Regions from separate parts of the Rouxiella sp. T17 genome, predicted to be linked through region 1. Evidence: predicted binding sites of a transcription regulator. Region 1 holds the regulator's gene; each other region holds the start of a gene.
The links. The regulator LexA, encoded in region 1, represses DNA repair genes until DNA is damaged. The targets are predictions, from matches to a motif close to TNCTGTATGTACATACAGNA.

Region 1 (9,937 bases):
CACGGCGAATGACGAGAAATTCATCCTAGCAGTCACCTTTGTTAAAAAATATGATTAATTTGCTTTAAAAGCATTTAAAAACTCAACCTGTGATCGAGCCCACATAAGTAAAAGCTATGACAGCTTGCTTACAAGCCAATGCGTAAAAAGCCTCAAGGTAATAGCGCCATTTAACAGCTGCTTATATTTCAATCGGTCAGCGAATTGTCGTTACGGCAGACGCCTGTTTTTATAACGCGAAGATTTATAACGCTGTTTTTCCGGCTGTTTATAGGCGCGGTAAATCCACACCACGGCGATCGCCAGAAGCAACCACGGCAACATTTTAATAACAACCGTAAATAACCCGCCGACCATCATCAGCGCGAAACCAACGACCATCGCGGCGATCATGCCGATTAAAGAGATGCCGGTCATCAGCAGCATAAAGAAAAAGCCAAGCACGAACAGTATTTCAGCCATCACATCACTCCTGTAGCAGGTGCGCGTCAACATCAAAACGTTTTAATAAAGCCACGCATTAAAAACAATTACTACAGGAGATATATCAAGAAGCGTGCCAGTTAATCACATATATAACCCATTGAAATATAAGCAATAAAAAACCCGCCATGAGGACGGGTTTAAAGTGATACTGCTTTTGTTAGTCAGACAGACTAACAGTTAGTTAATTTTTAGCGTGTGCTGCGTGTCACTGGCCGCCATTTGCGGTCGGGTCACCATCGCCAAAGCTTGCTCTACCACGTCAATACCTGCGCCCGGTTTATGAGCGTTTTCACTCAAATGACGACGCCACTGACGCGCACCCGGGATCCCCTGGAAAATACCCAAAATGTGACGGGTAATGTGACCCAGATAAGTGCCTTTCGACAGCTCCGCTTCGATGTAAGGGTAAAGCGAGCGGATCACGTCTGGCCCGGTCAGCGCAGGCGCGTCACTGCCAAACAGTTGACGGTCGACATCCAGCAAAATCGACGGATTCTGATAGGCTTCGCGGCCCATCATCACGCCATCCATGTGCTGCAAATGCTGCGCAGCTTCGTCCAGCGTTTTGATGCCGCCGTTAATTGCCATCGTCAGATGCGGGAAATCGCGTTTGAGTTGATACACGCGCGGATAGTCCAACGGCGGCACTTCGCGGTTCTCTTTAGGACTCAACCCCGACAGCCAAGCTTTTCTGGCGTGGATAATAAAGGTGTCGCACTCGCCGTGACCCGAAACTTGTTGAACGAAGTCACAGAGGAATTCGTAGCTGTCGAGCTCGTCGATGCCGATACGGGTTTTGACAGTGACCGGAATCGACACCACGTCGCGCATTGCCTTGACGCAGTCTGCGACCAGCGAAGCCTGCGCCATCAGGCAGGCGCCAAACATGCCGTTTTGTACGCGGTCTGATGGACAGCCCACGTTTAAATTGATTTCATCATAGCCGCGCGCTTCGGCGAGTTTGGCGCAGGTGGCCAAATCTTGCGGATTGCTGCCGCCAAGCTGAAGTGCCACCGGATGCTCTTCCTGACCAAACTCGAGATAATCGCCCTTACCGTGAATAATCGCGCCGGTAGTCACCATTTCGGTGTACAGCAGCGCCTCGCGGCTCATCTGGCGATGGAAATGACGGCAATGACGATCGGTCCAGTCCAGCATCGGCGCAATGGAAAAACGCTGGGTGCTAAACTCGGATTTGACAGTATTAGGTTTATTTTCGAGCATTTTATCTATTTAGGATCTATTTGGCTAAGTAAGGCGTTCCCGGCACAAGATATTGCCTGCAAAATTACAAGGCGTGGGCACGAGAATTGGCTGAAGTATGGCCTATTGTATCATATTCGCGCTCAAGGGTGCTGGCCTCTAAAGCCGAAGGAATCTGCATATAAATAAGGAATGATTCCACCTAATCATTTCCTGCGCTGGCTTCCATAATAAAGACGTAACACCTGTCACTGGTTAATTTTTTACATCCTCTCTATTTCGCCATGCCGCTTAATGAGCCGCGACGAAGAGAATATCCCATGAAAGATCCTGATGAATATATTCTTACCCGCTACACCGACTGCGACTACTTTACGGCCGGAAAATTTTATCCCGTGTGGGCAAAGTTTGGTTTCGTATGCCGCATTATTGACGATGACGGAGTTCCCAAACTGGTGGTCGCGCCCGGGCGTGGCGTCTGCGCGCATTTGGGCACTGAAGGCGAATGGCTGAAAGTCAGATAGCCCCTCTCACGCAGCAAAGGCAACACATGACAGCATTCGAAGAGTATATGAATGAAATAGTTTCCGATAACGCAGAGGCGGTTATTCGTCGACGTCAACAGTATGCGATCCCTCGCATTCGAAACGCCAAGATAGACTTTGAGGCGGGATATAAATCCGGATACGAAAAGGGGTTATCGACAGCAATAAAGGCCGCTAAACAGCGCGACAAGCCAGCAGCCAAATAGCAGGATTAATTATTGACGATTAAATTCAGGGTTAAAAAGGATACTGCGGCGTACCCCTCGGAGAATAGCCGGAAGCATGGTAAAATCGGCATTCTATTTATGCAGAGACGTCGCGATGAACTCAACCACTACGGAAAATATCCTCATTCAAGCTGAGCGCCTTTGCCAGCAACGTAGCGTTCGGCTTACCCCGCAGCGGCTTGAAGTGTTGCGTCTGATGACGGAACAACCCGGTGCCATCAGCGCCTATGACCTGCTCGACCTGCTACGTAAAACCGAGCCGCAGGCTAAACCGCCTACCGTTTATCGCGCACTCGACTTCCTGCTCGAACAGGGTTTTATCCATCGCGTCGAGTCGGCCAATAGCTATGTTGTCTGCCATCATTTTGAAGAACCGAGCCACACTTCGGCGCTGTATATCTGCGATCGCTGCGGTTTAGTCACTGAAAAAACCACCGACGGTATTGAAGAGCGCCTCGGCAAGCTGGCGAAAGAGTCAGGCTTTGTGCTGCGCCATTCCGTGGTCGAAGCTCACGGCCTGTGTGCCGACTGCTCGGTCGTTGAAGCCTGCGAAAGTCACGACCATTGCGAGCACGATCACAGCATCGCGGTTAAAAAACGCTAAGTTTCGCCTATTCAAAAATCTCGACACCTGCGCGTAATGCCATCTACGAGTCACACAAATGTACTAAGCTTTCAGTCACGATGAGACGGGGAGCTTTTATATGGAAAACGCACTTAACGGCAGTTGTCACTGCGGCGCAGTAAAATTCAGCGTCAAACTTACCGACGGCTTTAAGACCGCCAGACGCTGCGATTGCTCTTATTGCAGAATGCGCGGCGCGGTAGTGGTTTCAGCAGAATTGGCAGACATAGAAATTTTGCAGGGCGAAGATAAACTTACCGAATATCGCTTCAATACCATGACGGCAAGACACTACTTTTGCTCGATTTGTGGCATTTACACGCACCACCAGCGTCGCTCTACTCCCACGCAATACGGCGTAAATGTCGCCTGCCTTGAAAATATCTCACCTTTTGACTTTACTGATATTCCTGTCATGAACGGTGTTTCGCACCCACAAGATGGGCCAGCGGGATCGAAATCTCTAGAAAGAGGTCATTTGCTGTTTGTGCCGACAAAAGAGTAAAAGTGTTGATAGAGAAGTTGATGGCGAAGTTGATGAAGAAATTGAAAAAAAGTTGAAGCGGGGAAAATGGCCTAAGAAGGGTAAAAAACGGGTAGGTACATCCTTGTACCCTGCATCCTGAAAAGCACCTTGGGTAGGAGCAGCTTTTAAATTTCAGGATGCAGCTTTTGAGAAACTAACGACTACCACTCTTTACTCGACTACCAGTGGTACTTGTTGTCCGTTTCCCAAGATTTGAGTTCTTTCTCGGCTTCGTCTTTCTGGTATCCATAACGTTCCTGGATTTTACCGACCAGCTGGTCGCGCTTACCCTCTACGACAGTCAGATCGTCGTCGGTTAGCTTGCCCCATTTTTCTTTAACTTTGCCTTTAAATTGTTTCCAGTTACCGTCTGCTTGATCCTTATTCATCGTAAACTCTCCTGTATTAGCTCTGGTTATGTGGCACTTGTTTAATGCCTTTCAACAGTACTAATTGTAGTAGAGAGTTTCGGAAATGCAGGGATATTGAGTCAATCTGCTTATAACTCGGAATAATCCAAAGCATTTAAAACCAGCTATCGCGACGCCAATATTGTCGCCAGACCCAGCCCAACGCCAAACCCCGCAGTGAAAGAAAGACGGCAACCGCAAGCCACAGCGCGTGATTGTGAAGCACGGGTAATGTCAGTAAGGAAATCGCATAACCCGCCGCCGCAACCGCCATGCTGTTACGCATCTCTTTGCCGCGAGTGGCGCCTATAAACATGCCGTCGAGCAGATAACACCACACGCCGACCAGCGGTAACACGATTTGCCAGCCAAGATAGCGATCGGCGAGAGTTCTTAACTCGGGCAGCGAGGTCAGCAGGTTGACGATTTGCTCACCCGCTACGGCATAAACGATGGCAAAACCTACCGCAACCAACCCTGCCTGACGACAGGCCGCATGCCAGACTTTGAGCAGCTGGCTTTTATCCTTCGCGCCAAACGCCTGGCCGGAATGCGCCTCGACCGCGTAAGCAAAGCCGTCCAGCGCAAACGCCGTGAAGGTCAGCAAATTCATTAATACGGCATTTACCGCCACAGTTTGGCTACCTAAACGCGCACCGATCACCGTTAGCGACGCAAAGCACAGCTGGATGAGCAGCGAACGCAGCATGATGTCGCGGTTTAGAGCAAAGAGTTTACGCAGATTGCCGCGCCACGCCTGTTTCAACATCAGCCAGGTGATGCCGCGCCTTCTCATAACAATCGAAACCAGCCACAGGCCGAGCACCAGCGTGGCATATTCTGAACAGACCGTCGCGACCGCAGCGCCTTTCACATTCCAGCCAAGATCAACGACCAGCCACAAATCTAGAATCACGTTAAGCATGTTTCCGGCGATCAGCATAATGACCGGCGCACGCACATATTGAATGCCCAGCAACCAGCCCAGAATCACCAGATTCGCCAAAGAGGCCGGCGCGCTATACCAGCGAATAGACAAGAAAATCTGCGCCTGTTGCAACACGGCCTGACTGCCGCCCACAATCTGTAAAGCGAGCGAAATCAAAGGGTGGCGAAACAGGAAGATCAGCGCCCCGGCAATCAGCGCCAATAAAAAAGGCTGCACGAAAGCGCGGGCTAGCCGAACATTATCTTGTGCGCCGAGCGCCTGCGCGGTTAAACCTGTGGTACTCATGCGCAGGAAAAGCAGCAGCATAAACAGGAAGCTGGTTACCATGGCACCCACCGCGACGCCGCCGAGATAGTCGGGGCTGTCGAGATGGCCGATGACGGCAGTATCGACCAGTCCTAATAGCGGCACGGTAATATTGGAGAAAATCATCGGGAGAGCCAGCAACCACAGCGCTTTGTCGGTCGGGCTTAGAAAGGTGCTTTTTATTTTATGAAGTAGGGGCATGTTATTTTCTAAATCAAGGACAGGCTAGAAAATGCAGACATGAAAGGCGGCGCTCAATAAATGGGTGTCGATCCCAACTTAAGCAGCAACGCTTTTAAAGTAAAGCCAGACTTAACACGCAATGACTTAACACGTCATCATTTAACGCGTAATGACGTAACGCGTAATCCTTAACGTGTGACAAGGATGCAGCATGACGACATAGAAGAGCCGTCACGCTCGATTGCAGCTAATAAAAACTAGGACCAGTCGCCGTTACGAATTACGCCTACGGCCAAGCCTTCAATGCTGAAGCTCTGCTCGCGCAGGTCGACAACGATTGGCTCGAAGTCACTGTTTTCAGGCAGCAGCTGAATAATATTGCCCTGCTTTTTGAGACGTTTTACTGTCACTTCGTCGTCGATACGCGCAACCACAACCTGACCATTACGGGCATCCTGGGTTTTGTGGACAGCCAGCAGATCGCCGTCGAGAATACCGATATCACGCATCGACATGCCGCTGACGCGCAGCAGGAAGTCGGCGTTAGGTTTGAACATTGCAGGATCGACCTGATAATGCGCTTCGATGTGCTGAGTCGCGAGCAAAGGCTCACCGGCAGCAACACGGCCAATTAGCGGCAAACCGTCTTCTTCTTCCATTAACAGGCGAATACCGCGTGACGCACCGGAAACAATCTCGATGACGTTCTTGCGCGCCAGAGCTTTCAAATGCTCTTCTGCCGCGTTGGGAGAACGGAACCCGAGTCGGGTAGCAATTTCTGCACGCGTTGGCGGCATACCGGTGGTGGCGATATGATCGCGAATAAGGTCATAGACCTCTTGTTGTCTAGCTGTAAGTGCTTTCATGTCGCCCCCTGTTTGTTTATACAGTCTAGCTGTGAGTATATACAGGTAAAGCTGGAATGAAAACCAGAGAGTACACAAAAAACAAACATTAAGCGGCTTTTAAATATTCAATATTCTTTTGCCGTCACTTTCGCCAACTTTTGCCGTAACTCTAGCGCCAGTGCGGCACGAGGATCGTTAACCAGGTAAAAAGTGCAAATAAAATGGCGATCAGCACGGCGGCGGAGCCCATGTCTTTCGCCCTGCCCGAAAGGGTGTGAAATTCTGGCCCGATTCGGTCAATGGCGGCTTCTATGGCGCTGTTCAATAATTCAACCACCAGCACCAAAATCAGTGATCCGATCATTAAAATACGCTCGATGCTGCTCACATCAAGGTAAAATGCCAGTAAGATGGCGGGAATGACGACCACGGCTTCCTGTCGAAAGGCGGCTTCGTGCTTCCAGGCCGAGGTTAATCCTTTTAAAGAATATCCGGCAGCCTTGTAAATTCGGGTGAGTCCGGTGACCTGATTTGTCATTATATTTTGCGTCTTAAAGTGATTTTCAGGCATTTTAGCCTGAATCGGTTGTCCTATCACCACAGATCTCATACCGGCTTTCTGGTATCCTTGCCGCGAATTGCTAACAAGAGGCTTCACATTTTTTATGTCAGGATGGCGTAGACTTTATTATACCTTACTGAATTTACCGCTAAAAATGCTGGTAAGCAGCAAGGTCATTCCTACAGATCCGGTGACGGAAATGCGTTTGGACCCAACGCGCCCGATTCTGTATGTTTTGCCTTATAACTCCAAGGCCGACCTTCTGACGCTGCGGGCCCAGTGCCTGGCGCAGAATCTGCCCGACCCTCTCATTCCGCTGGAAATCGACGGCGTGCAGCTGCCGAGCCACGTTTTCATCGGTGAAGGGCCGCGCGTCTTCCCTTATTACCAGCATCAGCAGGAATCGGTAAAGCTGTTCCACGATTATCTCGATCTGCATCGCAATAATCCAAATCTCGACATTCAGATGCTGCCGGTGTCTGTTATGTTTGGCCGTGCTCCGGGTCGTGAAGGTCAAGACACGCCACATTTGCGCGTGCTGAACGGCGTCCAGAAGTTCTTCGCGGTGCTCTGGCTGGGGCGCGACAGCTTTGTGCGTTTCTCCAACACCGTTTCTCTGCGCGATATGGCGACCCAGCACGGCACGGATAAAACCATCGCCCACAAGCTTGCTCGCGTCGCGCGGATGCACTTCTCGCGTCAACGTCACGCCGCTGTCGGGCCTCGTCTGCCGGTGCGTCAAGACCTGTTCAACAAGCTACTGGCCTCGAAAGCCATTGAAAAAGCGGTTGAAGATGAAGCGCGAACCAAAAAGATCTCTTACGACAAGGCGCAGCAGAACGCGATAGCGCTGATGGAAGAAATTGCCGCCGACTTCAACTATGAAGCCGTGCGCCTCTCCGACCGCGTGCTGAGCTGGACCTGGAACCGTCTTTATAAAGGTATCAACGTTAACAACGCCGAGCGCGTGCGTCAGTTAGCGCAGGACGGTCAGGAAATCGTTTATGTGCCCTGCCATCGCAGCCACATGGACTACCTGCTGCTTTCCTACGTGCTCTATCATCAGGGTCTGGTTCCTCCGCACATCGCGGCGGGTATCAACCTGAATTTCTGGCCGGCGGGCCCGATTTTCCGTCGTCTGGGCGCGTTCTTTATTCGTCGTACCTTTAAAGGCAATAAACTTTACTCCACGGTATTCCGCGAATATCTGGGCGAACTGTTTAGCCGGGGTTACTCGGTAGAATACTTTGTTGAAGGTGGACGTTCACGCACGGGTCGCCTGCTCGAACCGAAAACCGGCACGCTGTCGATGACCATTCAGGCCATGCTGCGCGGCGGTTCGCGTCCGATTACTCTTGTGCCGATTTATATCGGTTACGAGCATGTAATGGAGGTCGGTACCTACGCCAAAGAGCTGCGCGGTGCGACCAAAGAGAAAGAGAGTTTCATGCAGATGATCAACGGCTTGCGTAAATTGCGCAATCTGGGTCAGGGCTACGTCAACTTTGGCGAGCCGCTGCATTTAACGCCGTACCTAAACCAGAACGTGCCGCAGTGGCGCGACTCTATCGACCCTATCGAAGCCCATCGTCCGAGCTGGTTGACGCCAACCGTGCAGGACATTGCGGACAAGATTATGGTGCGCATCAATAACTCGGCTGCGGCCAACGCGATGAATCTCTGCTCGACGGCGCTGCTGGCTTCGCGCCAACGTTCTTTGACCCGCGAACAGCTGATTGAACAGCTCGACTGCTACCTGCAACTACTGCGCAACGTGCCTTACAATCAGGATTCCACCGTGCCGGAACACACCGCCGACGCGCTGCTGGATCACGCCCTGAACATGAACAAGTTCCAGGTCGAGAAGGACAATATTGGCGATATCATCATTCTGCCGCGCGAGCAGGCGGTGCTGATGACCTATTATCGCAACAATATTCATCACCTGCTGGTGATGCCTTCACTGATTGCCAGCATCGTGCTGCATCACGGTGAAGTTAGTAAAACCGAGCTGCTGCGTCAGGTCGAGCTGATTTATCCGATGATGAAAGCCGAACTGTTTATGCACTACGATAAGGCGCAGCTGCCTGAATTGTTAGAGGTATTAAGCAGCGAACTGGCACGTCAGGAGCTGATTCTGATTACCGGCGATCGTCTGTCGCTGAATCCGCTGCGCAACCGTCCGTTGCAACTGCTGGCGGCGGGCGTGCGTGAAACCCTGCAACGCTACGCGATTACGCTCTCCTTACTGAGCAATAATCCGAGCATAAGTCGCGGCGCGCTCGAGAAAGAGAGCCGGATCATGGCGCAGCGTCTTTCGGTGCTGCACGGGATTAATGCGCCGGAGTTCTTCGACAAGGCGGTATTCACCACGCTGGTCGGCACGCTGCGTAACGAAGGCTACATCAACGATATTGGTGATGCGATTCCGGAGCACACGCGCGAGATTTACACCATTCTCAGCGACCTGATCACGCCCGACATTCGCTTGACCATCGAAAGCGCCGGCATGCCTTCTGAGTTGCCTGCTGCGACTGAACCGCCAGACGAACCGAAGATCGACGTGCGAGATACCGACCACTAAACTTTTTCGTTTCGCGTGAATTGCGCGTTGAAAGCCAATAAAAAACCCCGCCAGTCTTGCGATTAGCGGGGTTTTCCTTTTCTGCTTTCTAAACTTATTAACTAGATATACAAAGGCTTAGCGCATATAAAAGCTCAGAAAGATGCCGATGAACATCACCATGCCGACATAGTTATTATTGCGAAACGCCTGGAAGCAGAGATCGCGCTGGCGTTTGGCAGTGATTTTTTGTTGATGAACAAACAGGCAGGCGGCCAGCAGCAGCGACCAGTAAAACGGCGCGCCCAGCTGATTTAAATGGCCGATAATCATCATCAGCGCCAGCGTCGCCAGCTGTAACAGGCCAATAATCAGGTTGTCGTAGCGTCCAAACAGAATCGCGGTCGACTTGACGCCAATCTTCAGGTCGTCGTCTCTATCCACCATGGCGTACTGCGTGTCATAGGCGACCGTCCAGCACAGATTGGCGATAAACAGCAGCCA
Region 2 (9,937 bases), on a different contig from region 1:
TCTCGGCATCTTGCGCCACCAGCTCGCCAATTCTTGGCAAGATGTGGAAAGAGTAGGTGTCGTAGGCTTTGCTCAATGGCGCGATCAGGGGTTTGGAGAATTCCAGCACCAGCAAACGGCCGCCCGGCTTCAACACGCGGAACATGGAACGCAGCGCTTTCTCTTTTTCAGTTACGTTACGCAGACCAAAAGAGATAGTGATGCAGTCAAAATAGTTATCAGGGAATGGCAGAGCTTCGGCGTTGGCCTGTACGTAGCTCACATTGCCCACAATCCCGTTGTTACGCAGCTTTTCACGACCCATTTTCAGCATGGAATCGTTGATGTCTGCCAGCACAACTTCGCCCTGCTCTCCTACCAAACGGGAAAACTTGGCGGTCAGATCGCCCGTGCCGCCGGCCAAATCTAGAACGCGCTGCCCACGGCGCACGCCGCTACAGTCGATAGCATAACGCTTCCAGATACGATGAATACCGAATGACATCAGGTCATTCATCAGGTCATATTTCGCGGCCACAGAGTGAAAGACTTCAGCTACCATCTCTGCTTTGTTGTTTTTGGCTACGGTACGAAATCCAAAGTGTGTAGTTTCTTGAGAATCTACATTTTCCTGCGTCTGCTTTTCCATATTTCTGCCTGCTTATTCAGTATATCGCCTGGGGAAAGTGTATCAGAACCCCGAGGAAAGCCCCATCTCCGATGCGATTTGCGCCGCACGCGGTGATCAAGCCGTGAAATTATTGTTTACGCATTAACCAAGGTCGTCGAGAGAAGCCTGAAATTCGGGGTCATCTTCAGCGACGGCCTGCTCGGCGAGGGTTGGACTAATAGGCCGTTTGATTTCAACGCCCATCGCCCTAAAGCTCTCAACCTGGCCGACCAGATTACCACGGCCCTGAGAAAGTTTGTTCATTGCAAGACGATAACTTGTCTGCGCTTTATCGAGACTTTGTCCCATCGATTGCATGTCGTCGACGAACAGTCTGAGTTTGTCATACAGCCGCGCGGCGCGGTCGGCAATCTGCTTGGCATTTTGGCTCTGATGCTCGTAGCGCCAAAGATTACTGATAGTGCGTAACGCCACCAGCAGAGTCGTCGGGCTGACCAGCATGATGTTGTGATTCAACGCCTCGCTGATCAGTTCAGGTTCGCGGTCGATTGCCACCATAAAGGCCGGCTCCACCGGAATAAACATCAGCACGTAATCAAGGCTGCGCAACCCCGGCAGCTGTTGATAATCTTTGCGGCCCAGCAAACGAATGTGTCCGCGAATAGAAGTGATGTGCTCACTCAGCGCCGCCTCGCGCACCAGCTCATCTTCGCCGTTGAAGTAACGTTCATAGGCCACCAGCGACATCTTGGCGTCGATAACCACGTCTTTGCTTTGCGGTAATCGCACCACCACGTCGGGCTGCATGCGACTGTTATTTTCCGTTTGCACGCTGACCTGGGTCTGGTATTCGTAGCCCTCACGCAGGCCGGACGCTTCAAGCACGCGGCTCAGCACCACCTCGCCCCAGTTACCCTGCGTTTTGTTATCGCCTTTTAACGCTTTGGTCAGATTCAGCGCTTCGCGCGCCATCTGCGCATTCAACTGCTGCAGGCTGCGAATTTCGTGGGTTAGCGTGTGGCGCTCACGGGCTTCCTGACCAAAACTGTCTTGCACCTGACGACGAAAGCCGTCGAGCTGTTCACGCAGCGGCAGCAGCAGTTTGTCGAGACTTTGCTTGTTCTGCTCATCTGCGCGGCGGCCACTTTGCTCGAAAATTCGATTGGCAAGGTTCTCGAACTGGCTGTTTAGCCTTTGTTCACTGTTGATTAACAGCCGCTGTTTTTCTTCCGCCGCCATACGCGTTTCATCAAGACGGGTCGACACTTCACGCAGCTCGGCTTCTTGCGCACTATTTATTTCACGCTGCGCCCGCAGCTCTTGATTAAGCTGGTCACACTCGTTTTGCCAGTGCGCCAACAGTTGCAGCTTTTCACTGCTTGCCGCCTGCGCGCTATGCAGTTTTCTCAGTTCGATTTCGCTGTCACGCTGCTGCTGTCGCGCCTGTAAAATTTCGCGGTGCAGCGTCTCTTTTTCAGCCATGAGCTGAGTTTGCGCCTGCTCCAGCAGTTTATAGCGGGTTTCGCTCTCCGCCTGAATTTGATTTTGGCGCAGGCTGACGATTAACCAGCCGATGAGCAGGCCCGTCAGTCCAGCGCCTAGCGCGTAAAGCATGCTGAAATCCACCGTAAATTCCTCTGTTTACATCTCTGTGAGTCAAGGTAAAGGCATGCTGTATGGATGTCCAGATGCTTTTGAATGACGCCCGCGCTTTGCGAGACGTCTTCCAGAATCCTTGTAATACGGTCGTTGAGTTTTCAATTAAAACGCTTAGAAAAACTGGCTTAACCATTTGATACCAAAGGCACCAGGCGCAAGAATGCCAAAGGCCCAAATTATCGCCGAGCTGAAATTCGCCAGCTGGAAATAACGCTGTGGCATGCCGCAAATTCCGGCCACCAGTGGAACCACCGCGCGAAGCGGGCCAAAGAAACGGCCGATAAATGCGCCCGCCATGCCCCAACGGTCGAAGAAAGCATGCCCGCGCTCAAGCATTTGCGGATGCTTTTTGAAAGGCCAGATATGCGGCACGCGATCGCTATAATGCGAGCCGATCCAGTAAGATAGCCAGTCACCGAAGAATCCTCCGGCCGCCGCACCGGCGAAAATCGGCCAGAAGGGAATGCCCGCCTCGCCAATCAGCGCGCCCAACCCCAGCAAAATAACCGTGGCGGGTAACAGCAAAGAAAGGAAGGCCAGCGACTCGCCAAAGGCCAGGAAAAACACGATTGGCGCTGCCCAAGCCTGATGCTGGCGCACGAATTCGGTGACGTAATGAATAACTTCGTTAATGCTCAATGAATATTGCCCCTGTAAAAGTCTAAAACTACCTGCTCTGTCTGTAGCAGACATTAAAAATCAAATCAGGACAACATTAGCTTAACGAAGCGATTATTCCAGATAACGGTCGCGCAGCGTTTCCCGCACTTCTTCTGTCATGCCGTACTCTTTTTCCAGCCAGCTGTCCGTCGTGCCGTAAGCCTCGAGGATGGCCTGCAGCGCGGTATCAATAAACAGCTCCTGCACGGAAAGCACGTAGGCAAACTTCTCCAGCGCCTCGGGTGGCAGGGTGATCGACAGCTTATCGAGCATGTTTTCACGGAAGTTTGCCAGCGTCGTTTCAGTCAGCAGGTAGTCTTCTTTGATGGTGCTCCACTCCGCGCCCAGCGCCAGCAGTACAATAACGGCACCCATACCCGTGCGGTCCTTGCCCACGGCGCAGTGCTGCACCAGCGCGCCCTCTTGTGTCTCGCAAAGCAGGCTAACCAGCTTTTTATAGGCCGCATTGTTAAACGGCAGGCGGCGGTAAAGCTCGAGCATAAAGGCCTGCGGGTCAAAGGCGGCGATAGTTTCTGCGGTCAGCCTTTCAAGATTGGCATTGACCTCGTGACTCATCGGATTGGCCGCCACCTGATGATATTCGCAGCCGGACCACAGAATATCGGGCTTGGCCGCCACTTCATCTGCGTCGCGGTAATCAAGAATAACGTTAAGCGGAAGATTGCTCAGAAACTGCTGATCCTGTTCTGTCAGCGTATCCAGCGCGCCAGAACGAAACAGCAGGCCGCGCTTGATGCGACGGCCATCAGCGACCGTATTGCCGCCAAGATCGCGGAAATTCACACCGCCTTCGAGAGGCATCAGAGAGGGATGAAGTAAAATTTGTGCCGTCATAGTGCCTCGTTGCAATTTGATGATGAACAAGTCAGTGATGAAAATGTCGGTGATGGACAAGCCAGTAAGTAGAAAAGATTGCCCAAAGTTCGTTCCACGACCATAACAGATAGCTTCGCGAAGATAAAAAAACGGGCCGCCCATTGGCGACCCTTATTATGTTCATCTTCAGGTTACATCCGATCTTTATCAGATATTTATCCGATCTTTCTCAGATATCACTCAGGTTTAGATCAGACGACGCGCCGCCTCGACCACGATTTTTACCGCATGGCTTTCCGTCTGTTTCATCGTCTCGGCATTCGGGATCTCTTGTTGAGTACGATTGACGATAACTCCTGCCACCATGCCGGCGCGCAGGCCTTGGCTGGCACACATGGTCAGCAGCGTGGCGGACTCCATTTCGTAGTTCATCACGCCCATCTCCTGCCACTCTTGCATCGATTCTTTAAAACGACGCACCACGCGGCCTGAATAGGTGTCGTAACGTTCCTGACCCGGATAGAAGGTGTCGGAAGAGGCAGTCACGCCGATGTGAATAGTGGCGCCCACGGCTTTTGAAGCCTCCACCAGCGCCGTAGTACAGGCGAAATCGGCCACGGCCGGAAACTCCATCGGCGCAAAATGCAAGCTCGCGCCGTCTAGACGCACGGCTGCCGTGGTGACCAGCACATCGCCGACGTTAATATGCGGCTGAATCGCGCCGGTGGTGCCAATGCGCAGGAAGGTGCGGATGCCGAGCTGCGCCAGCTCTTCGACGGCGATAGAAGTAGAAGGGCCGCCGATGCCGGTTGAACAGACAATAACGGGCTTGCCGTCCAGCTCTGCGCGCCAGGAGGTGAATTCACGATGAGAAGCCAGACGCACCGGGTTTTCCATCAGTCTTGCAATTTTTTCAACGCGCTCAGGATCACCCGGCACAATGGCTAAGGTTGCGCCCTGAAGATCGCTTTTTGTCAGGCCAAGGTGGAAAACGTCAGATTGAGACATAATTTAACTCCATTTTAATTCGGTCATTGTCTTTGATTCGATCAATGTGTTTGGTTCGATCAAGGTCTTTGATTCGGTCAAGGTCTTTGATCCGGTCAATGTCAGTTTGGCCGGATGTGAATCGGCAAAACGTTACAGGCTGTTTATTCCACTACTCTATCGTTCATTGTGAGTTAATTTTGTGAAGGCAATCGCTAAGCAACACTGTGATTATCATCGTTTTCATAAATTATGTGACGCAACTCACAATAAACTGGCACGTTCGTCACTTCCAGACAAAATATTTGCGTTATCAGTCTATCAAAACGGTCAAAATTTCCGCGTGTCAGCATTTTTTACATAAGTCCTGACAGAGTGACAGGCTATGGTGGTTGATGTGGTGACCATTTGGCTTATAGTTTTAAAACCTGAAAGCGTTTTACGCTTTTGAGCAGTTCCAACGTTTTAAAAAATACATTTATGGCTTAAAGAACCTCATCTTTCTTACTGATAAGAAAAGCACTTACCCTGTATGGAGACTGTAATGAAGAAAGATACTTTACTCGAATTAAAACAAGCGCCTGACAGTTTCTCGCCTGCCGTTACGCCTGTCTCTGCCTCCACAATTCATACCGACGCTGAAGGTTTGTATGCGGGCGAGACAACAATTCCGTCGCAGGGTGAACATCTCCCCGCTTATCTGGCTCGCCCTGCCGAATACACGGGCAAGCTGCCTATCGTTTTAGTGGTGCAGGAGATTTTCGGCGTGCATGAGCACATCCGTGACCTGTGCCGTCGTTTGGCGAAAGAGGGTTATCTGGCCATTGCGCCGGAGCTTTATTTCCGTCAGGGCGATCCTTCTGACTACAACGATATCAACGAGTTGTTCGAAAAACTGGTCAGCAAAGTGCCCGACCAACAGGTGCTGGCCGACCTCGACCACACCGCGCATTGGGCCGCGCAGCACGGTGGCGACGCGACCAAATTGGCGATTACCGGTTTCTGCTGGGGCGGCCGTATTACCTGGCTCTACGCGGCGCACAGTCCACAGTTGAAAGCGGGCGCGGCATGGTATGGCAAGCTGGTGGGCAACAAAACGCTGACAACGCCAACTCATCCGGTAGACGAAGCCGTTGATTTAACTGCGCCGGTGTTGGGCCTTTACGGCGGTCAGGACACGAGCATTCCACAGGATTCAATTGAAAGCATGCGTCAGGCGATTCGTGCCGCCAATGCTACCGCCGAAATCGTGGTGTATCCGGAAGCAGGCCACGCCTTTAACGCCGATTATCGCCCAAGTTACAACGCCGAGGCGGCTACCGACGGCTGGCAGCGCATGCTGGCATGGTTTGCCAAATACGGCGTTAAATAAGATTCAGGCTGGCTGATTGATAAACCGCTAAGAATAATAGAAAAAGCCCCGCAGGCTAACCTGACGGGGCTTTTCGTTATTACTATTTATAACCTAATAACCTAATGAGGTCTGATAACTGAATCAGGCCTGACGCGGCTGTCCGTTTGAGGCGCTGAGTCCGCCATCAACAGGCAGGTTTACGCCCGTAACAAAGCGCGCATCGTCGCTTGCCAGGAAGGCAATGACCGAGGCAATTTCTTCTGGCTGCGCCGCACGACCCAGCGGAATACGCTCGGCAAATTTCGCCAGCAGCTCTTTGTTATCCTTGATATCTTCGGCCATGTCGGTGATGGTCAAGCTTGGGCAAACGGCATTCACACGCACGCCGTCCGCGCCGTGATCCATCGCCAGTGAACGAGTAAAGTTGCTCACCGCGCCCTTCGCCGCGTTGTAGAAGCTCATGCCCCAGTCGCCGCCCAAACCCGAAACGGAGGAGACGTTGACGATGTTACCTTTGCTTTTCTTCAAGGCTTCGATGAAGAAACGGGTGGTGTAAAACACGCCGCTGACATCGATATCAAAGACTTTTTTCCAGTCTTCGATACTCGCTTCATTAACCTGGCCCTGAACGGCCACGCCCGCGTTATTGACCAGCACGTCAACGCGACCAAACTTGTCGAGCACCACTTCTGCTAAACGTTCGACGTCCTGCGGGTTGGAGATATCGGCCACGTGAACATAATAGTTAGTAGATTCAAGCGTATTGGCGACCTTGGCCAACTTGATTTCGGTACGCCCAACCAGCACCACGATCGCCCCTTCTTTAGAGAAGCGTTGCGCCGTCGCTGCGCCCATACCGGAACCTGCACCTGTTACTACCACCACTTTATCTTTAAATCGGCTCATCTTTGTCTCCTTACGTTGCTTAATGTCGTCAGTCGCCTGTGATTTTTAAGTCAGAAGCGTTTTCACTTCATTAAGCCTAGTCAAGATGCAAAAAGCCGGGCCGATTTACTGAACTTCTGCGCCGAGAAACGCGTTCAGCCAAGGCGTGTCGCGAGCCACAGAGGCGCGAGAAAGAGGTTACAAAATACGAATGACCCAGCAAAAAGGGCTAATTAGGTGAGGATTATCGTCATTAAACTTTCATTTAGACGTCCAGATGTTTACACATCTATAATCCGCAGGTAGTGTATAATCTACAGGCGCAAATTATTCACAGTGACAGTGAAGGACTCTCATGATTGAACTCAAACACCTGCGGACGCTGCAAGCGTTGCATAATACTGGCTCGCTCGCGGCCGCCGCGGCCCAGCTTCACCAGACCCAATCTGCTCTGTCGCATCAGTTCAGCGACCTCGAGCAGCGTCTCGGTTTCAAGCTGTTTGTGCGTAAAAGCCAGCCGCTGCGCTTTACGCCGCAGGGTGAGATCATGTTGCAGCTCGCTGAACAGGTTTTGCCACAGATTCAACAGGCGTTGCAGGCGTGCCATGAGCCGCATCAAACTTCGCTGCGCATTGCGATTGAATGTCACAGCTGTATTCAGTGGCTGACGCCCGCGCTGAATGCCTTCCACCAAACCTGGCCGCAGGTGCTGATGGACTTTAAATCCGGCGTGACTTTTGACCCGCAGCCCGCGCTGCAACAGGGCGAGCTGGATATCGTGCTGACCTCCGACATCCTGCCGCGCAGTGGTTTGCACTATTCGCCGATGTTTGATTTCGAGGTGCGTCTGGTGCTGGCGCCGGATCATCCGCTGGCCAATAAAGAGCTGATCACTCCCGAAGATTTGAGCAGCGAAATTCTGATGATTTATCCGGTGCAGCGCCAGCGGCTGGATATTTGGCGTCACTTCCTGCAACCGGCGGGCGTGAGTCCGGCGCTGAAAAGTGTGGATAATACGCTGCTGCTGATTCAAATGGTGTCGGCGCGCATGGGCATTGCCGCGCTGCCGCATTGGGTCGTAGAGAGTTTTGAAAAACAGGGATTAGTGGTCACGAAGACGCTGGGCGAGGGTCTGTGGAGTCGACTTTACGCCGCCGTGCGCGACGGCGAGCAGCGTCAGGCCGTGACCGAAGCCTTTATCCGTTCGGCAAGACAACACGCCTGCAACCATCTGCCGTTTGTGCGAGATGCCTCGAGACCTGGAATTTCTTCTGCCGCAAAGTCGCTCTCTTAAGCGATCCTTTTTGACTAAAGCCTTTCAAACCATGAAACGACGGGGAAACGTAAGCGCGCTTCCCCGCCTATTTATAGGCCTGTTTATAGAGTTACGGACCTTTGCTTAATCAATAATCCCAAAGCGAAAACGGCTACCGCGACCAACGTGGCGGCGAGCAGGGTAAAGCTGAACGTCATGCCTGTAAAATCAATTAAATAACCCGTAGCGACGGGCAGCAATCCGGCTGGAATGTAGGCGCCGATATTTAATAACGCGTTGGCTTCTGCACGACGATCGGCGGCGATGTTCATCGACAACAGCGTTAATCCGCCGAGTTGACCCAAACCCTGCGCCGCGCCGGCAGCCAGTGCGGCGAGAAAAAGGCTCTTCACGTCGCCACCGTGCAGCGTCATGACAACACTTAACATAGTGACGAGCAGCGCCGCGCCGCTCACATAAAATATCCGCGCGATCGGCAGCTGACGGCACAAAATCTGCGTGCCGACGGCGACGGCAAACATCACGCAGGCCATTACACCCGCGATAACCGGACTGCCGACGGCGGTGAAGTTATTCAACAGTACGGGTCCGAGCGACAGCATCAGCGAGGTCGAGGTCAGGCCCGGCGCAAAAAACAGGATCCCCAGCAGCAGGTGAAACATGTTGGCTTTCGGGATAGTCGGCAGTCGCAGCGGGCGCGGCGCAGCAACCTTTTTCGCCGCCGACGGTAGCCGCAGCGCAATCACTAACGCACTCAACTGCACCAGCAATTCGACGGCAAAAACGGTATAAACCGGATGCGGCACGAAACGCACGATCACCCCGCTCATCACCGGCCCAAGCCCCGCGCCCGTCACCATCGCGATAGACGCCACCAGCGCCGCCTGCCGTTTACGGCTTTCTCCGCCCGCATCGACGACCGCCGCCATGCTGGCCGTTACCGTCACCCCAACCGCAATCCCTGTTAAAAACCGTGCAACCAACAGCGTATAAACCGAATCGGCCGTGATGAAACAGAGGCAAGCTAACAGCGAGGCGATCAGTCCAGGAATGATGACGGTTTTTCTGCCGAGCCGATCGGCAAGCTGTCCGGCGACCAGTAGAGTCAGCACCAGCGCTAGAATGTAACAGGCAAAAATCAGGGTCATGGTGCCTGAAGTAAAGCCAAGCTGCTGTTTCCAATGAATATACAAAGGCGTAGGCGCATTAGAGAGCATAAAGACGGCAACGACGAGCCACGCCGTTTGTAAAAGACGCCGCGGAGAGAAGCCGGATGTCGGCTCTTTAGCCGTGTTTAAACGGCTTTCTGCGGATGAAAACTGCGACATGATTTATTCCTGTGGTGATAAAAAGACAAAGCGTGAAAAGAGGCTTTTGCAGCAAGGTGGGAAGTATAAATTTTAATGGGATCGCTGGCTCATCGCGATGTGCTGTAAAGTTTTGTTAATCAGGCCGATAAAAACCCCATTTTGCCCTGATGAAGTAAACTTAAAACAGGAAATTTTTGTCAGGAGAGCGAATCATGAAAGTTTTTCAGCAGATTATTGCAGGCGTTGGACTGGTCATGCTCGGCGCTTCCGCGCTGGCGGCAACGACGCAAACACCTATCGAAAGGCAGCAACAGCTGCTCAACAACCCTTCTCAGGAACGTATGCAGCAGCGAATGTTA
Region 3 (9,937 bases), on a different contig from region 1:
CTGGACTGCGTCACGCTCGAAGATTCGTTTAACGGCATGATAGCCACCAAGGCCGCGCGGATGCGCTCGATTGTCGTACCCGATCACCTGCTGGGCGACGATGCCCGCTGGGCGCTGGCTGACGTGAAGCTCTCCTCTTTAACAGAGCTTAAGGCTGAGCATCTCGGCTAGGCGTGGCTGTGCGAAAATCGCTCCTTACTAAAGATGATTTCAGCGGACTTTCGAGTCCGCTTTTTTTGTCTCTTTTCCCTTCAGCTTGTCCCAATAATCCGAAACATTGACCCCGCCCACAAAAATTAAAACAGCATTTCATTTTTATTGAATTCATTTCCCAATCGTCCTATGCTTCTTTCATCAGGGCGATTCGGGCTGCCTTTTATCCCGCTTTGCCCCCTTCCATTCCGATCATTAAGAAGAGGCAATGACATGCAAGTTCGTCAAAGTATTCACAGCGATCACGCGAAACAGCTCGATACTAGTGGCCTGCGCCGCGAGTTTCTGATTGAAAAAATCTTCGAGCAGGATGCTTACACCATGACCTATAGTCACACCGACCGCATTATCGTCGGCGGTATCATGCCCGTGAATAAAACGGTGTCGGTAGGTGATGAAGTCGGTAAGCAACTTGGCGTGAGCTATTTTCTTGAGCGCCGTGAATTAGGCGTGATTAATATCGGCGGCCCCGGATTAATTGTGGTCGACGGTAAAACCTATGAAATCGGCAATGAAGAAGCGCTGTACGTCGGCAAAGGCGCGCAGCAGGTTGAATTCAGCAGCGTTGAGGCGAGCCGCCCCGCCAAGTTTTACTACAACAGCGCGCCGGCGCATTCTCGCTTCCCGGACAAAAAAATCACCCTCGCCGAAGCTTCACCGCAGACGCTGGGCGATGCCGCCACCAGCAATCGCCGCACCATTAATAAATTTATCGTGCCGGACGTGCTGGAAACCTGCCAGCTGACCATGGGCCTGACCAAGCTTGAAGAAGGCAGCCTGTGGAACACCATGCCTTGCCACACCCACGAGCGCCGCATGGAAGTCTATTTCTACTTTGATATGGACGACGACACCGCCGTTTTCCACATGATGGGTCAGCCGCAGGAGACGCGTCATTTACTGGTTCATAACGAGCAGGCCGTCATTTCGCCAAGCTGGTCAATCCACGCGGGCGTCGGCACCAAACGTTACACCTTTATCTGGGGCATGATTGGCGAAAATCAGGAGTTTGCCGACATGGACCACGTCGCCGTCAGCGACCTGAGATAGTTTTTTTGAAACGAAAATAGAAAGAGAGTTTGCGTGTCAACTAACGGGCGGGATAGAGCTATGGTGCTTAACAGTTTTGATTTGCAAGGGAAAGTGGCGCTGGTAACCGGCTGCAATACGGGCCTGGGACAGGCAATGGCGATAGGTTTGGCGCAGGCTGGCTGCGATATTATTGGCGTCAATCGCTCTGAACCGAACGAAACGCTCGACGCGGTTCACGCCCTTGGCCGTCGCTTTCTCGATTTACGCGCCGATCTGACCAGCATCGAGGCTATCCCGCGTTTACTTGAAAGCGCAGTCAGCGAAATGGGTGGCGTCGATATTCTGGTTAATAATGCCGGAATTATCCGCCGCGAAGATGCGCTGAATTTTAGCGAAAAAGACTGGGATGACGTGATGAACGTTAACAGCAAATCGCTGTTTTTCATGGCGCAGGCGGTCGCGAAACAGTTTATCAAACAGGGCGGCGGCGGCAAGATTATCAATATTGCCTCGATGCTCTCTTTTCAGGGCGGGATCCGCGTGCCGTCTTATACGGCGTCGAAAAGCGCGGTGATGGGCATTACTCGCCTGCTGGCCAACGAATGGGCCAAACATCACATTAACGTCAACGCAATCGCGCCCGGATATATGGTGACGAACAATACCGAGCAGCTGCGCGCCGACGAAGGACGGAGTCAGGAAATTCTCGACCGCATTCCTGCCGGACGCTGGGGCGAGCAGGAAGATATCATGGGTCCCGTGGTATTTCTGGCGTCGCGCGCCTCGGATTATGTCAACGGCTATACGCTGGCGGTAGACGGCGGCTGGCTGGCACGTTAAAGGCGTTTTACCTTAGGCATGATCGCAGAGTGAACATAGCGTGTCCGAGTGTGAATAAAAGCGTCATGACACTGTCACGGCGCAATAATTTTTGCATTAATTATCAACGCGTTGACAAATAGTTACAGCGTAACACCTACCGCGCGAAAAGGCTTTCACCTATACTGGATAAAATAACAGTTATTCAGTTTCGGAAGCATTATGACTGCGGAAGGTCACCTCATTTTTTCTATCGCCTGCGCAGTGTTCGCTAAAAAGGCACAATTATCGCCTGAGCTCGCTCACGGTGACTGGTGGCATATTATTCCAGCCTCGCTATTGATGTCGCTGGTGCCTGATATCGATCACCCAAAATCCCTGCTCGGACAGCGGCTCAGGTTTATCTCCGCGCCGATTGCGCGAATATTCGGCCATCGGGGCTTTACGCACAGCCTGTTGGCCGTGGCCGCTGGCGTATTTTTGTTAAAAACCCGTTTGCCTCAAGATTGGGTCATCCCGATTGACGCCCTGCACGGCATGGTGATTGGCTATTTGAGCCATATTCTGGCCGACATGCTGACACCCGCCGGCGTGCCGTTATTGTGGCCCTGCCGCTGGCGATTCCGTTTTCCTATTATTACCTCGCAAAAAGGTAATCAGCTGGAGCGGATTTTCTGTTTGATAATGGTCGGACTCACCCTCTTCTGGCCCGATTGGTCGCCCATCATTGGTGCAATCAATCCGCATAGCCTAGACTTTATTTTGAGGTATTTGACTTAATTGAGTCTACAAAACAGCCGGATCGTTCACTCTACATACAATATTAAACGAAAAGTAATAGGCCATTCTTTTTGGTTATAAGAGCTCCCCTTTTTGATCTGTTAATCTACGCCCATCGCAAGCGCCGCCAAAAATTCTTCTGGCGGCCTTCTTAAATATACTTTTTCTGGAGTTCTGGGTATGAATCTTCCGCTCATTCTGAATGTAGTGGTTTTCGTCGTTCTCCTGCTGCTGTTGGCTAAATCAAGCCGCGCGCAGTGGAGTTTGGCGAAAAAAGTTCTCGTTGGCCTGCTGGTCGGCGTGGTGTTTGGTCTGGCCTTGCAGCTCATATACGGCTCGGACAGCGCCGTGCTGAAAAGCTCGATTCCGTGGTTCAATATTGTCGGTAATGGCTACGTGCAGCTGTTGCAGATGATTGTCATGCCGCTGGTGTTCGTCTCGATTCTCAGCGCGGTGGCGCGTCTGCATAATGCGTCGTCGTTGGGTAAAATCAGCTTCCTGACCATCGGCACGCTACTGTTTACCACGCTGATTGCCGCGCTGGTTGGCGTGTTTGTCACCAAGCTGTTTGGCCTGACGGCGGAAGGTTTGGTGCAGGGCACGCAGGAAACCGCGCGTCTGGCGGCTATTCAAACCAACTATGTGGGCAAAGTGGCCGACCTGACCGTGCCGCAGATGATTCTTTCCTTTATTCCTAAAAACCCGTTTGCCGACCTGACTGGGGCAAGCCCGACCTCGATTATCAGCGTGGTGATCTTTGCTGCCTTCGCAGGCGTTGCGGCGCTGCAACTGGTAAAAGACGATGCCGAAAAAGGGCCGAAAGTGTTGGCGTTTATCAACATTTTGCAAGCCTGGGTGATGAAGCTGGTTCGTCTGGTGATGAAGCTGACGCCTTACGGCGTGATGGCGCTGATGACCAAAGTGGTCGCCGGTTCAAACATCCACGACATCATCAAGCTGGGCAGTTTTGTGGTGGCCTCTTATCTGGGTCTGGCGATTATGTTTGCCATCCACGCCCTGCTGCTCTCCTTTACCGGCGTGAATCCGGCCCGATTCTTCCGCAAGGTTTGGCCCGTGCTGTCGTTTGCTTTCACCAGCCGTTCGAGCGCCGCGACCATTCCTTTGGCCGTTGAAGCGCAAACCCGCCGTCTGGGTATTCCAGAATCAATCGCCAGCTTTGCCGCCTCCTTTGGCGCCACTATCGGCCAGAACGGCTGTGCAGGACTTTACCCGACGATGCTGGCAGTAATGGTTGCGCCAACCGTGGGCATCAACCCGTTCGAGCCGATGTGGATCGCAACGCTGGTCGGCATCGTGACGCTTTCCTCTGCCGGTGTGGCGGGCGTAGGCGGCGGCGCGACCTTTGCTGCGCTGATCGTTTTGCCTGCCATGGGTCTGCCGGTTACGCTGGTCGCGCTGCTGATTTCCATCGAGCCGTTGATTGACATGGGCCGCACCGCGCTGAACGTCAGCGGTTCAATGACCGCAGGCACCATCACCAGCCAACTGCTGAAACTCACCGACAAAAAGGTGATGGATGAAGACGAGCACGCCGAGCTGGCGCATCGTTAACAGCGATTTCTGAAAGGCAAAAAGGCGAAGCATCGAGCTTCGCCTTTTTTATTGCCAGAGGAACAGGATCAGAGGAGGACGCGCTTAAAATGGCCGCAGTTAAAACGGCTGCACTTAAAACGGATAGTCGTGGAACCCCATCTGCTCGGAGATATTGCGCGCCGCCGTGTGCAGCATCGCCACATAATCCTTTTTGCTCTCTTCCGAGAAACGAATGGTCGGGAACGAAATACTCAGGCCCGCAATGACCACGCCAAAACGGTCAAACACCGGCACCGCGATGCAGCGTAAGCCCTGCTCCTGCTCTTCGATATCTTCGCCAAAGCCCTGCTCGCGCACCTTTTCTAGTACCTTAACCAAACTCGGCACGTCCATAATGGTGTTATCCGTGCTGCGGGTAAACTGCATCTCGGCCAGCAAGGCTTTAACGTCGTTCGCCTCGCCCCACGCCATCAACACTTTGCCGATAGCCGTGCTGTGCAACGGATTTCGACGACCAATCCGCGAATGCATGCGCAGGTTATACATTGAGTCGATTTTATGGATATAAACGATGCCATCTTCGTCGAGCGCGCCAAGGTGAATCGTTTCACGCGTCAGGCGCGAAATTTCACGCATCTGGATGTCGGCAGAGCGAATCAAATCAACGTTTTGCAGCGCTTTTGCTCCTAGTTCGAACAGTTTCAGCGTCAGGGTATACTTTTCGGAATCCCCTTCCTGATCGACATAGCCCAGCGATTTCATGGTCTGCAAGAAGCGATAAACCGTGCTTTTCGACATCATGACGCGCTGCGAAAGTTCGGTAATGCCAATCTCGCGTTCTTCACCCAGCGCCTGCAAGATGCCAAACACTTTCAAAACCGATGAAACGGAATCGGGTTGCTTATCAAGTTCAGCGATGGTCATAATTTTATCCTGCTTAAAGGTATATGAATTCATTATTTCACAAATAGCCAGGCGATACTTTTTTTGTTTCATAAAAAATGGAACGCTATTTCTAAACAATTGAACTCGATCGCATTTTGGCCTGTTCAAAAAGTGTTAATTCTGGTTACAATTAATAAAGTCCTGTCACCGCGCGTCAAAAAGGACGTTGAGTAGTTAGCGTGGTAATATTTCCTTCACTTATTAGCTACCAGCTGACGCCCAGACATGACAACCACGGTTAACGACGGCCTTCCCGCCCCTCAACGCTACGGCGCAATCTTGACCATTGCGTTGGGTATTACGGTTTCTGTGCTCGACGGCGCGATCGCCAACGTCGCGTTACCCACGATTGCGCAAGACCTGAACGCCAGTCCCGCCTCCTCGATTTGGATCGTTAACGCTTACCAATTGGCGATCACGGTCTCGCTGCTGTCGCTGGCATCGCTCGGGGAAATCTTTGGTTATCGCCGCATCTATATGATTGGCTTGGTAGTATTCAGCTTTACGTCTCTCGCCTGCGCCCTCTCTGATTCACTGCCAACGCTGACTTTGGCGCGCGTGTTACAGGGGCTTGGCGCGGCCTGTATCATGAGCGTCAATACGGCGATGGTGAGGATAATTTATCCGCAGCGCTATCTCGGACGCGGAATGGGCATTAACGCGCTGATTGTCGCGGTTTCTTCTGCCGCTGGGCCAACCGTCGCGGCGGCTATTTTGTCGGTCGCCAACTGGCCGTGGCTGTTCGCCATTAATCTGCCTATCGGCCTGCTTGCCTTCTTTATGGGGCTTAAATATCTTCCGGCCAACAGTGTTAAAACGGCGGGTCAAAAGTTCGATTTTATCTCCAGCGTGATGAACGCCCTCACCTTTGGCCTGTTAATCAGTGCGATGAGTGGTTATGCGCAGGGGCAAGATCACCGACTGATTCTGGCGGAAGTGGTCGGGCTGCTGGTGATTGGCTGGTTCTTTGTTCGCCGCCAGCTCAACAAGTCTTCGCCGTTGCTGCCCGTCGATCTGCTGCGCATTCCGATTTTTAGCCTGTCGATCGGCACCTCGATGTGCTCTTTTGCCGCGCAGATGCTGGCATTTGTGTCGCTGCCGTTTTTCCTGCAAAACACGCTCGGGCTGGACGCGGTTTCTACCGGCCTGCTGCTTACTCCGTGGCCGCTGGCGACGATGGTCATGGCGCCAATCTCCGGGCGTTTGGTCGAACGTTATCACGCGGGCATGCTGGGTGGCATCGGTTTGGTAGTCTTCTCACTGGGACTTTATTCGCTGGCCTTGCTGCCGGACCACCCTTCTTACCTGAATATTATCTGGCGGATGATTATTTGCGGCGCCGGTTTTGGCCTGTTCCAATCACCCAATAATCACACTATCGTCTCCTCCGCGCCTCGTAGTCGCAGCGGCGGCGCGAGTGGCATGCTCGGCACGGCGCGCCTGCTGGGGCAAACAACCGGTGCGGCGATGGTCGCGCTGATGTTTAACCTGTTTGGCGTTCACGGAACCCACGCCTCGCTGATACTGGCCGGTTCGCTGGCGCTCGGCGGCGCGTTTATCAGTCTGCTGCGCATGACGCAGAAATCGGTGATTCAGCAGAAAAGCTGATAATCCGCAAAACGTTTCAAAAAATGCAAAAGGCCCGACAGTAACTGCCGGGCCTTTGTTATTTCTCGCCTTATCAAAACGGCTTATTTGATGTATTCACCTGAACGCAGGGCTTCGATACGCTTGTCCAGCGGCGGGTGTGACATAAACAGCTCGCTGAAACTCTTGTTCTTGCCGTTGATGCAAAACGCCATCAGACTGCCCGCTTCCTGCGGTTCGTGGCTGGTTTTCAAACGCTGCAATGCAGCAATCATCTTCTCGCGGCCGACTAATTTGGCAGAACCGGCGTCGGCATGAAATTCGCGGTGACGCGAGAACCACATGGTGATGATGCTGGCGACGATACCAAATACCAGTTCGAGCACCATCGACACCGCGAAATAGACCAGCGGATTGCCGTTACCACTCTCTTCATCGTCACGATTACCCGACATAAAGCCGGCGGCAATCTGCGCCAAAATACGTGAAATAAAGATAACAAAGGTGTTCACGATGCCCTGAATCAGCGTCATGGTTACCATGTCACCGTTAGAGATGTGACTGATTTCATGGGCGATTACCGCCTCGGCCTCATCCTGGCTCATGCTCTGCAACAGACCCGTGCTGACCGCCACCAGTGACGCATCGCGACGCGCGCCGGTGGCAAAAGCGTTAATGTCTGGCGCGTGATAAATAGCGACCTGCGGCATTTTGATCCCGGCCTGCTGCGACTGACGGCTCACGACGTTCATCAACCAGCGTTCGGTTTCGTTACGCGGTTGCTCAATGACTTCCCCACCTACCGAGCGCAACGCCATCCATTTTGACATCAGCAAAGAAACAAATGCACCGCCGAAGCCAAACAGACCGGCCATAATCATCAGTCCCATCACGCTGCTAGAACGAATGCCTGTCAGACTAAGGACCAGTCCAAAAACCACCATGACAGCCAGGTTGGTTAACAGGAACAACGCTATACGCATCATAAAATTATTACTTCCTCATTGTTGTATTCATTCGGTGTTAGTCAATCAAAAGCCGAATCGAGATTAAAAACGCCATATTCGAACAGCTTACCTTGATCGTATGGCCTTCCTGACAGGATTCAAGTCATAAGCGTAATCTAAGGGCCCAATTCACAATACTTTACATTTTGAAGTATTTTAAAGAATCAGTTTGAGAAAAAACGCGCCGCTAAAGTGGAGCGCATAAAAAAAGCCACCTCGAAAGGTGGCCTTTGATAAATCTCACTGTCGTTGAAGGCTTAATGATCACGGTGGCTTATTTAGCCGCCGCGTCCTGACCTGTTGCAACTTTCGACAAATCAACAGCAATGTGGTCGGCTTCGTCAAGATACGGGTCCGGCGCTACATAGTCTTTCGGTAAATCGTCGAGAGACTTGATAGGCTTTTTGCCTTCACGTTTAAAGCGTTCGTTAAGACGCGTCAAACGCGTAGCGTCTTCTTCCTTGTCTTCTTTATCACGCTGGGCGTAATTCAGCGACACGGTGTCACGCTTGTCTTTGTTCGCATTAAACTTGGCAATATCCTGCAGGATATACTGGAACTCCGGATCTTTGGCGATGCGGGCATCGTGCTCTTTCACCAGCTGCGGAACGACAGGAGCCAAATCGCCGGTCTTGGTATACGTGGCAGCTTTGATGCTGTCCCAAGGCATGGCGTTGTCTTCGAATCGTTCACCGACCTGATTATCGATAAGGCCTGTCGGCATCACGATATCTGGCGTTACACCCTTACGCTGCGTGCTGCCACCGTTGATTCGATAGAATTTCTGGATGGTATATTGCACGGAGCCCAAGGCTGGCCATTCAGGACGTAGCATCTGATCGTAGATACGATTCAGCGAACGATACTGCTGCACGGTACCTTTACCGAAGGTAGGTTCACCCACGATAAGCGCACGGCCGTAATCCTGCATGGCAGCGGCGAAAATCTCGGACGCAGAGGCGCTATAGCGGTCAACCAGCACCACCAGCGGACCTTTATAGTACACAACGCCGTCGGTATCGCTGTCTTGGCGGATGTGACCGTTGTTGTCACGCACCTGAACCACCGGACCACTCGGGAAGAACAGCCCGGACAGAGAAACCGCCTCGGTCAGCGCGCCTCCGCCGTTGGTACGCAGGTCGATAACCAGACTGTTAACGTTCTGCTTGGCCATTTTCTGCAGCTGAACCTTCACGTCATCGGTCAGGCCGACGTAGAAGCCAGGAATATCCATCACGGCAACTTTTTCGTTACCGACTTTTTTGATGGTCATCTTGACCGCGCGGTCTTCCAGACGGATTTTCTCACGGGTGAGCGTGACGGTCCGCGTTTTGGTGCCTTTGCCCGCAGGCAGGATCTCGAGGCGAACTTTGCTGCCTTTCGGTCCTTTAATCAGCGCGACGACGTCATCAAGACGCCAGCCGATCACATCCACTATCGGTTTGCCGGTTTGACCGACGCCGACGATACGATCGCCCACTGCAATGGTTTTGCTTTTGGCCGCCGGGCCGCCTGCTACCATCGAGTTGATAACCGTGTAGTCGTCATCGCCCTGCAATACAGCACCGATACCTTCTAAAGAAAGGCTCATTTCAGTGTTGAATTGTTCGGTGCTGCGCGGCGACAGATAGTTGGTGTGCGGATCAATTTCGTGGGCAAACGCGTTCATCACCAGCTGGAAAACGTCTTCGCTGTTACTTTGCGTCAAACGTTTCATGGCGAAGCGATAGCGTTTACCAAGAATGTCGCGAATTTCCTGATCGTTCTTACCGGTCAGCTTAAGGTTCAGCTCGTCATATTTGACTTTCTGATCCCAAAGACGGTCCAGCTCGGTGGAATCTTTCGGCCACGGAGATTTGGTGCGATCGAGGGCGATGGAATCGTTACCGTTGAAGTCCATTGGTCGCGCCAATACGGACAAGGCATATTCGTAGCGTTCGAAACGACGTTTCTGCGCCAGATTATACAGTGCGTAAGGGGTAGACAGTTGACCGGATTTC

Region 2: rmuC (DNA recombination protein RmuC) is a predicted target of LexA. The motif match lies at 2,281-2,300, and genes of this name have one in related genera.
Region 3: SC206_RS18815 (metal-dependent hydrolase) is a predicted target of LexA. The motif match lies at 2,248-2,267, and genes of this name have one in related genera.

Annotation. Positions count from the first base shown of each region.
Region 1 is NZ_JAWUEA010000013.1:22,665-32,601, reverse strand. Features, by position in the region: gene pspG (envelope stress response protein PspG) at 211-462, opposite strand; gene dusA (tRNA dihydrouridine(20/20a) synthase DusA) at 664-1,710, opposite strand; gene SC206_RS04255 (hypothetical protein) at 2,010-2,213, shown strand; gene SC206_RS04250 (hypothetical protein) at 2,240-2,440, shown strand; gene zur (zinc uptake transcriptional repressor Zur) at 2,556-3,065, shown strand; gene SC206_RS04240 (GFA family protein) at 3,166-3,591, shown strand; gene SC206_RS04235 (CsbD family protein) at 3,792-4,001, opposite strand; gene dinF (MATE family efflux transporter DinF) at 4,138-5,478, opposite strand; gene lexA (transcriptional repressor LexA) at 5,718-6,326, opposite strand; gene SC206_RS04220 (diacylglycerol kinase) at 6,478-6,846, opposite strand; gene plsB (glycerol-3-phosphate 1-O-acyltransferase PlsB) at 6,974-9,454, shown strand; gene ubiA (4-hydroxybenzoate octaprenyltransferase) at 9,572-9,937, opposite strand, start outside.
Region 2 is NZ_JAWUEA010000025.1:16,665-26,601, forward strand. Features, by position in the region: gene ubiE (bifunctional demethylmenaquinone methyltransferase/2-methoxy-6-polyprenyl-1,4-benzoquinol methylase UbiE) at 1-628, opposite strand, end outside; gene rmuC (DNA recombination protein RmuC) at 752-2,236, opposite strand; gene SC206_RS06170 (DedA family protein) at 2,381-2,908, opposite strand; gene SC206_RS06175 (tyrosine-protein phosphatase) at 3,002-3,784, opposite strand; gene udp (uridine phosphorylase) at 4,013-4,774, opposite strand; gene SC206_RS06185 (dienelactone hydrolase family protein) at 5,298-6,125, shown strand; gene SC206_RS06190 (SDR family NAD(P)-dependent oxidoreductase) at 6,249-7,013, opposite strand; gene metR (HTH-type transcriptional regulator MetR) at 7,348-8,286, shown strand; gene SC206_RS06200 (MFS transporter) at 8,370-9,596, opposite strand; gene SC206_RS06205 (hypothetical protein) at 9,791-9,937, shown strand, end outside.
Region 3 is NZ_JAWUEA010000040.1:216,648-226,584, reverse strand. Features, by position in the region: gene hxpB (hexitol phosphatase HxpB) at 1-171, shown strand, start outside; gene kduI (5-dehydro-4-deoxy-D-glucuronate isomerase) at 427-1,263, shown strand; gene kduD (2-dehydro-3-deoxy-D-gluconate 5-dehydrogenase KduD) at 1,324-2,085, shown strand; gene SC206_RS18815 (metal-dependent hydrolase) at 2,287-2,844, shown strand; gene SC206_RS18810 (L-cystine transporter) at 3,025-4,416, shown strand; gene kdgR (DNA-binding transcriptional regulator KdgR) at 4,531-5,322, opposite strand; gene SC206_RS18800 (MFS transporter) at 5,569-6,951, shown strand; gene htpX (protease HtpX) at 7,035-7,916, opposite strand; gene prc (carboxy terminal-processing peptidase) at 8,212-9,937, opposite strand, start outside.